Regions from separate parts of the Streptomyces sp. NPDC048461 genome, predicted to be linked through region 1. Evidence: riboswitches for the same ligand, from Rfam matches in the RefSeq annotation. Region 1 holds a riboswitch; the other holds the start of a gene.

Evidence for each region. Region 1 has a riboswitch for glycine ahead of gcvP (aminomethyl-transferring glycine dehydrogenase). Riboswitches for the same ligand answer to the same signal wherever they lie in the genome.
Region 2: it holds a riboswitch for glycine, as region 1 does, so the genes downstream of both, gcvT (glycine cleavage system aminomethyltransferase GcvT) here and gcvP (aminomethyl-transferring glycine dehydrogenase) in region 1, are expected to answer to the same signal.

What each region holds. Positions count from the first base shown of each region.
Region 1 is NZ_JBVJGW010000014.1:225,928-230,333, reverse strand. It holds gene ACZ6S8_RS24535 (MerR family transcriptional regulator) at 1-154, shown strand, start outside; gene ACZ6S8_RS24530 (DNA polymerase IV) at 296-1,756, shown strand; gene ACZ6S8_RS24525 (PRC-barrel domain-containing protein) at 1,790-2,182, opposite strand; glycine riboswitch at 2,295-2,393, shown strand; glycine riboswitch at 2,394-2,529, shown strand; gene gcvP (aminomethyl-transferring glycine dehydrogenase) at 2,590-4,406, shown strand, end outside.
Region 2 is NZ_JBVJGW010000001.1:427,840-432,245, forward strand. It holds gene glyA (serine hydroxymethyltransferase) at 1-989, opposite strand, end outside; gene gcvH (glycine cleavage system protein GcvH) at 1,007-1,390, opposite strand; gene gcvT (glycine cleavage system aminomethyltransferase GcvT) at 1,492-2,607, opposite strand; glycine riboswitch at 2,801-2,904, opposite strand; gene ACZ6S8_RS01900 (AAA family ATPase) at 3,086-3,769, shown strand; gene ACZ6S8_RS01905 (enhanced serine sensitivity protein SseB) at 3,888-4,406, shown strand, end outside.

The DNA.
Region 1 (4,406 bases):
TCAGGGCGTCTTCGGCATCGCCGTGGGCGTCGTGTGGCGGGACGTGGAGAGTGCGCTGGGGCAGCTGCACGGGGAGCGGGTGGCCACGGGCGAGACCGTCGTCGGCCACCACCCGGCGGACGAGCTGGCGGCCCGCCGCAACCGGGCCGTGTGAGCCCGGCCTGAGCACGTACGGCCGTTCCGGCGGGCGCGGGGCCCTGAGGGGGCTCCGCGCCCGCCGGCCGTTGCGGCCCGGCCGCGGGCGCCCCGGAACCGGTTCCCGGGATTGTCAGAGGCGTAGGGCAGCATCGGGGGCGTGAGAGCCGCGCCAACCATCCTGCACCTGGACATGGATGCCTTCTACGCCTCCGTGGAGCAGGCGTCGAAGCCGAGCCTGCGGGGCAAGGCCGTGATCGTCGGAGGGCTCGGTCCGCGCGGGGTCGTCGCCACCGCCTCGTACGAGGCGCGGCGCTTCGGGGTGCACTCGGCCATGCCGATGGCGCAGGCCCGGCGGCTCTGCCCGAACGGTGCCTGCCTGGTCCCGCGCTTCAGCCTCTACCGCGAGGTCAGCGACGTGGTCATGGCCCTGCTGCGGGAGCTGTCGCCGCTGGTGGAGCCGCTGAGCCTGGACGAGGCGTTCGTGGACCTGGAGGCGGGCGGCGTCGCCTTCGACGCCCGCAGCGCCCGGGAGACGGGCGAGCGGCTGCGCGCGGACATCAGGGCGGCCACGAGCCTGAGCGGGTCGGTGGGACTGGCCGGATCGAAGATGCTGGCCAAGGTGGCGTCCGAGGAGGCCAAGCCGGCCGGGCTGTTGCTGATCGAGCCGGGGACCGAGCGGGAGCTGCTCGCGCCGATGTCCGTACGGACCCTGCCCGGGGTGGGCCCGGCGACCGGGGAACACCTGCGCCGGGCCGGGATCACCACTGTGGGCGAACTGGCGGAGGCCGGGGAGGACGAGCTGGTGCGGATGGTCGGGCGCGCGCACGGCGCCGGCCTCCACCGGATGGCCCTGGGGCTGGACGACCGGCCGGTGGTCGCCGAGCGGGACGCGAAATCGGTGTCGGTCGAGGACACCTTCGACGTGGACCTGCACGACCGGGTCCGCATCCGCACCGAGGTGCAGCGGCTCGCGGACCGGTGCGTGCGCAGGCTCCGGGAGTCCCGGCACTCGGGCCGCACGATCGTGCTGAAGGTGCGCCGGTTCGACTTCTCGACCCTCACGCGCTCGGAGACGCTGCGCGGGCCCACCGACGACCCCGGGGTGGTGCGGGAGGCCGCGGCGCGGCTGCTGGAGGGCGTGGACACCACGGGCGGGGTGCGGCTGCTCGGGGTGGGGGTCACGGGGCTGGCGGACTACACGCAGGAGGACCTGTTCGCCCAGGCCGCCGCGACGCTCGCCGCCGAGGGGGACGGGCGGGCCGGGGACCCGCCCGACGGGGCGGCGGAGGGTTCGGCGGGGCCGTCGGAGGCCGGCGCCGCCGCGCCGGAGGCGCCTGCCTCGGGGAACGCCGGGCCGGCCGTCCCGCCCGGGCCGCCGGGGGAGGCGGAGGCCGCCGCCGAGCGGCGCTGGGCGCCCGGGAACGACGTACGGCACGCCGTCCACGGGCCGGGGTGGGTGCAGGGCAGCGGGGTCGGGCGGGTGACCGTACGGTTCGAGCGGCCCGGGTCGGCCCCCGGCCGGGTGCGCACCTTCCGGGTGGACGATCCCGAGCTGGAGGCGGCCGATCCGCTGCCGCTGGTGGGGGAGCCGGTGGAGGAGGGGCCGGGCAGGGCCTGAGGGGCGCCCGGGCCGGCCGGGGAGGGGCGGCGGTCAGCCGTCGTCGCCCGCCAGCCGGCCGAAGTCGCGCGGCTGCTCCGGGGGCGGGGGCGCCTGGTGGAACTCGGAGGGGAGGGTCACGTCCAGGCCGTAGTGGTGGTAGAGCTGCAGCTCCTGTTCGGGGGAGAGGTGGCGGCCGACGCCGAAGTCGGGGGCGTCCTTGATCAGGGAGCGGTCGAACGGGACGCGCAGGGCGTCCCCGACCAGCTCGCTCGGCTCCAGCGGGACGAAGGCGTCCCGGCTGAACAGGCCCGTCCGTACGGCGGCCCATTCCGGGACGCCGGTGGCGTCGTCGAGGTAGACCTCGTCGATGGTGCCGATCTTGCTGCCGTTCCGGTCGAACGCCTTGCGGCCGATCAGGCTGCGCGGATCGATGTCGGTCTGCACGGTCCCTCCACTTGGTCGCAACTCCTCCGTAATGACTACAGAAGTGCATATTGGGAGTCGAGGCCACTCGGGGAGGCCCCGGAACGGCGCTGGTAGGCTGGGTGGCGGCTGTCGACCCTGTGCGGGAGAGTCCTCCGAATGAGCTCGCCGGAGGCGCCGAAGGAGCAAATCCTCCCCGGAATCTCTCAGGCATACGTACCGCACGGACGAGGCCACTCTGGAAAGCAGGAGCGGGAACCGGGCGCGCAGTGCCGGTCCCTCTCCTCACCGACGGTGAAAGCCGGAGCTCGAGGGCGATCCCCACGACTCCGGTGAAACTCTCAGGTTGAGATGACAGAGGGGGAGGCCGTCCGGGTGCCCGCGCCGTGGTGCCCCTCGCAGGTCATACGACCAGGAGGCCTCCGTACATGACCGCCAACCGCATTCCGCTCTCCCAGCTTGAGCGAGGCATCCCCTTCGAGCAGCGCCACATCGGCCCGGACGCCGGGGCGCAGGCGAAGATGCTCGCCCAGGTGGGCTACGGCTCCCTGGACGAACTGACCGCCGCCGCGGTACCGGATGTGATCAAGACCGCCGAAGCGCTGAACCTGCCCGAGGCGCGGACCGAGGCCGAGGTGCTGGCCGAGCTGCGGTCGCTCGCCGACCGCAACCAGGTCCTCACCCCCATGATCGGTCTCGGCTACTACGGGACCTTCACGCCGCCGGTGATCCTTCGCAACGTCATGGAGAACCCGGCCTGGTACACGGCGTACACCCCGTACCAGCCGGAGATCTCGCAGGGCCGTCTGGAGGCGCTGCTGAACTTCCAGACCGTCGTCGCCGACCTGACCGGTCTGCCGACCTCGGGCGCCTCGCTGCTCGACGAGGGCACGGCGGCCGCCGAGGCCATGTCCCTGGCCCGCCGCGTCGGCAAGGTCAAGGGCGGCGTCTTCCTGATCGACGCCGACGCGCTGCCGCAGACCATCGCCGTGATCGAGACCCGCGCCGAGCCCACGGGCGTGGAGATCGTCGTCGCCGACCTCTCCGACGGCATCCCGGCCGAGATCGCCGAGCGCGGCGTGTTCGGCGTGCTGCTCCAGTACCCGGGTGCCTCCGGCGCCGTCCGCGACATCAAGCCGGTCATCGACCAGGCGCACGGGCTCGGCGCCGTCGTCACCGTCTCGGCCGACCTGCTCGCCCTGACCCTGCTGACCTCGCCGGGCGAGCTGGGCGCGGACATCGCGGTCGGCACCACCCAGCGCTTCGGCGTCCCGATGGGCTTCGGCGGACCGCACGCCGGCTACATGGCCGTCCAGGCCAAGCACGCCCGCTCGCTCCCGGGCCGCCTCGTCGGCGTCTCCGTGGACGCGGACGGCAACAAGGCGTACCGCCTGGCCCTGCAGACCCGCGAGCAGCACATCCGCCGCGAGAAGGCCACCAGCAACATCTGTACCGCGCAGGTGCTGCTCGCCGTCATGGCCGCCATGTACGCCGTCTACCACGGCCCGGACGGCCTGCGGACGATCGCCCGCCGGACGCACCGCTACGCCGCCCTCCTCGCCGCGGGCCTGCGGGCCGGCGGGGTCGAGATCGTCCACGGCTCGTACTTCGACACCCTCACCGCGCGGGTTCCCGGCCGGGCCGACGAGGTCGTCGCCGCCGCCCGCGAGGGCGGGGTCAACCTGTACCGCGTCGACGCGGACCTCGTCTCCCTCTCCTGCGACGAGACCACCCTGCGCGCCGACGTCGAGGCCGTCTGGGCCGCCTTCGGCGTCAGCGCCGACATCGAGGCGCTCGACGCGACCACGGCCGACGCACTGCCCGAGGCCCTGCTGCGCTCGGACGAGGTCCTCACGCACCCGGTCTTCCACCAGCACCGCTCCGAGACCGCGATGCTGCGCTACCTGCGCAAGCTCTCGGACAAGGACTACGCGCTGGACCGCGGCATGATCCCGCTGGGCTCCTGCACCATGAAGCTCAACGCCACCACCGAGATGGAGGCCGTCACCTGGCCCGAGTTCGGCCAGGTGCACCCGTTCGCCCCGGTGGAGCAGGCCGAGGGGTACCTCACGCTCATCACCGAGCTGGAGGAACGTCTCTGCGAGGTCACCGGCTACGACAAGGTCTCCATTCAGCCCAACGCGGGCTCGCAGGGTGAGCTGGCCGGTCTGCTGGCCGTGCGCGCCTACCACCGCGCCAACGGCGACGAGCAGCGCACCATCTGCCTCATCCCGTCCTCCGCGCA
Region 2 (4,406 bases), on a different contig from region 1:
AGCTCGGAGTTGCGCAGGTCGACCAGGACCAGGTGGACGTCCGTACCGCCGGAGAGGACGGACACGCCGACCTCGGTGACGTCGGGCTGCACCAGGCGCTCGGCGATGATCTTCGCGCCCTCCAGGGTGCGGACCTGGCGCTCCTTGAAGCCCTCCGAGGCCGCGATCTTGAAGGAGACGGCCTTGGCCGCGATCACGTGCTCCAGCGGGCCGCCCTGCTGGCCCGGGAAGACCGCGGAGTTGATCTTCTTGGCCAGCTCCTGCGTCGACAGGATGACACCGCCGCGCGGACCGCCCAGGGTCTTGTGCGTGGTGGTGGTCACGACGTGGGCGTGCGGCACCGGGTTCGGGTGCAGACCCGCGGCCACCAGGCCCGCGAAGTGCGCCATGTCGACCATCAGGTACGCGCCGACCTCGTCCGCGATGCGGCGGAAGGCGGCGAAGTCCAGCTGGCGCGGGTAGGCGGACCAGCCCGCGACGATCAGCTGCGGCTTGGACTCCTTGGCGAGGCGCTCGACCTCGGCCATGTCGACCTGGCCGGTCTCGTCGACGTGGTACGGAACCACGTTGTAGAGCTTGCCGGAGAAGTTGATCTTCATGCCGTGGGTCAGGTGACCGCCGTGGGCCAGGTTCAGGCCCATGATCGTGTCGCCCGGCTTGATCAGCGCGAACATCGCGGCGGCGTTCGCCTGCGCACCGGAGTGCGGCTGGACGTTCGCGGCCTCGGCGCCGAACAGCGCCTTGATGCGGTCGATCGCGATCTGCTCGATCACGTCGACGTGCTCACAGCCGCCGTAGTAGCGGCGGCCCGGGTAGCCCTCGGCGTACTTGTTGGTCAGGACCGAGCCCTGGGCCTCCATGACGGCGACCGGAGCGAAGTTCTCCGACGCGATCATTTCCAGGGTCGACTGCTGGCGTACGAGCTCGGCGTCGACGGCTGCGGCGACGTCCGGGTCGAGCTCGTGGAGCGGGGTGTTCAGCACAGACATCAAGATCCCCTGGGGTGTCAGTTGTCGGAGTGGGTGAGCGCGGCGTACTCCTCGGCGGAGAGCAGGTCGCCCGGCTCCTCCGCGACGCGCACCTTGAACAGCCAGCCGCCCTCGAACGGGGCCGTGTTCACGAGCGCCGGGTCGTCCACGACGTCCTGGTTGAACTCGACGATCTCGCCGGAGACGGGGGAGTACAGGTCGCTGACCGACTTGGTCGACTCCAGCTCGCCACAGGTCTCGCCCGCGGTCACCGTGTCGCCCACCTCGGGAAGCTGGGCGTAGACGACGTCACCGAGCGCGTTGGCCGCGAACTCCGTGATGCCGACCGTCGAGACGCCGTCCTCGGCGACCGACAGCCACTCGTGCTCCTTGCTGTAACGCAGCTGCTGGGGGTTGCTCATGGCCTGATTCTCCTGGATGCGGGGGAGTGGGAACGAACAGCGGTCTCGGGTACTGAGACAGGACCGTACGGCTGCCCGTACGGCCGAGGTCTGAGGAAGGATTACTTCTGCCGCTTGTAGAACGGCAGGGCCACGACCTCGTACGGCTCATGCGTACCGCGAATGTCGACGCCGACGCCGGAGGTGCCGGGCGCGGCGTGCGCCGCGTCCACGTACGCCATCGCGATCGGCTTGCCCAGCGTCGGGGACGGGGCGCCCGAGGTCACCTCGCCGATGACCTCGCCGCCGGCGACGACCGGGAAACCGGCGCGCGGGACGCGGCGGCCCTCGGCGATCAGGCCGACCAGCTTGCGCGGCGGGTTCGAGGCGGCGCGCTCGGCGGCGGCCTCCAGCGCGGCGCGGCCGACGAAGTCCCCCTCCTTCTCGAACTTCACGACCCGGCCCAGACCCGCGTCGAACGGGGTGAGGGAGGTCGTCAGCTCGTGCCCGTACAGCGGCATGCCCGCCTCCAGGCGCAGCGTGTCGCGGCACGACAGGCCGGCCGGGACCAGGCCGACGCCCTCGCCGGCCTTGGTGAGGGCCTGCCACAGCTCCACGGCGTGCTCGGGGGAGACGAACAGCTCGAAGCCGTCCTCGCCGGTGTAGCCGGTACGGGCGATCAGCGCGGGCACGCCCGCGACGGTGCCCGGCAGGCCGGCGTAGTACTTCAGCCCGTCCAGGTCGGCGTCGGTCAGGGACTTCAGGATGCCGGGGGACTGCGGACCCTGGACGGCGAGCAGCGCGTACGCGTCGCGGTCGTCGCGGACCTCGGCGTCGAAGCCGGCGGCGCGCTCGGTGATCGCGTCCAGGACGACCTGGGCGTTGGAGGCGTTGGCGACGACCATGAACTCGGTCTCGCCGAGCCGATAGACGATCAGGTCGTCGAGGATCCCGCCGTCCGCCCGGCAGATGTGCGTGTAGCGGGCGCGGCCGACGCCGACGGTGGAGATGTTGCCGACCAGCGCGTAGTCGAGGACCTTGACGGCCTCCGGGCCGGTCAGGGTGATCTCGCCCATGTGGGACAGGTCGAAGAGACCGGCCTTCGTGCGTACGGCGTTGTGCTCGTCGCGCTCGCTCGCGTACCGCAGCGGCATGTCCCAGCCCGCGAAATCGGTCATGGTCGCACCGAGGGAACGGTGCAGCGCATCGAGGGCGGTCAGACGGGGGGCAGAGCTCATGGGTGTGACTCCCGGGTCCCAGGGCATCGACATGACATGACGAGGACGTTCCTCCCCATCTGTCATCGGAACCTGAGAGGTTCGCCGAGAGTTCCCCCGATCTTCCGATCCGGCGGGATTCGCGACTTGCACCTTGGGTGGAGCGCGCACCCCGGCCTCACGGGCGGCGGCACGGCTCGCTTTTCAGATCTGCCTCATCCACGCGGTACGGGGCCTGAGAGATTCAAGGGAGGTTCTTGCTCCTTCGGCGCCCGCGCACGGCCTTGCGGCGTGCCGGGACTCTCCCGCGCGGATTCAAGCGGCCGGTATGCAGTTGGTCCAGATGGCGCACATCATTGCACGCCGTGCGCGTGATCGGGCGGGCGGGCCCGAAAGACCGCGGCGTTCGCGGAGGTCCGGACCGGAACCGCCGGTCCCGGATTACCGTCTCTTTACACTCAGTGGGCAAGGGTCCTGGCGACCCGATTCGGGGGAGGCGATCACTGTGCGGAGATTCGGAGTAGTGGCGACGACGACGGGAACCGTGGACGCGGTGCCGGAGCAGCGTGGCCCGCGCGTCCGCCGGGCGGCCGACGCGGCCGGCCCCGGCGCCGTACGGGACCTGCGCGGTCCGGCGGTGCGCGGGCCCCAGCGGCTCGCCTTCGCCGCCGGGGACATCGTCGTCGTGTCCGGACTGCCCGGCGGCGGCAAGAGCACCCTGATCAAGCGGGCGGCCGCCGAGGGCGGGTCCGTCGACTCCCAGGACACCCGCGAGCGCTGGGAGCGCCGGATGCCCGGGTTCCTCCCGTACGGCGCCTACCGGCCGCTGGTCCGCGCCGCCCACTACTGGGGACTGTGGCGCGTCCTGCGCTCCGGCGCCTCGGTGGTCGTCCACGACTGCGGCACCCAGAGCTGGGTGCGCGGCCTGCTCGCGGCGGCCGCCCGCCGCCGGGGCCGCGAGCTGCACCTGCTGTTCCTGGACAGCAGCCCCGAGGAGGCCCTCTCCGGGCAGGCGGCCCGCGGGCGGCGCGTGTCGGCGTACGCCTTCTCCCGGCACCGGGGCGCGGTGGCGCGCCTGCTGCGCGACGCCGAGGCCGGCCGGCCGCCGGCGGGCTGCGCCTCGGCGACGCTGCTGGACCGCCGCTCGGCCGCAGCGGTGACGCGGATCGCGTTCCACGGCTGATCCGGCCGCGGGCGCCCGCCGCCCGGGACCGGGACAGCGGGACCCCGCGCGGCCCGGGCCCCGGCAGCGGATAGCCTTCGGCACCGGACGCGGTGGCACCACACGGAGGCAGGGGAACATGCAGGGCAGCGGCTGGCCGGAGAACGAACTGGAGCAGGTGCTCGGAGCGGCACTGGGGCAGCCCGACGCGGGGGCGCGGATCCTCGAGGTGCTCGGGCGCAGCCGGGTATGGGTGCCGCTGCCCGCCGGCGGGGCCCCCGACGCGGCGAGCCTGTCCCTGCCGACCATGGACATCGCCGGGGCGGCCTACGTCCCCGTCTACAGCTCCGAGGCGCAGTTCCGCTACTGCGCCGGTCCCGCCATGGACTTCGCCGTGGCCCCCGCCGTCGAGTTCGCCCGCGGCCTGCCCCCGCAGCTCGGCATCGCCGTGAACCCCGAGGGCGCCGTCGGCGTCCCCCTTCCCCCGCCCGCCGTCGCGGAACTGTGCCGCATCGGACGCAGCCCCCTCGACGGACCCGCGTCCGGCGGCCGCGTCCGGCTGTACGAGCCCGACTGGCAGGACGACCCGGTGGACTTCCTGGCCGCCGCCACGGAGGAGTTCCGGGCGACCGGGGCGGTCACCGCCGCGTACCGCTGC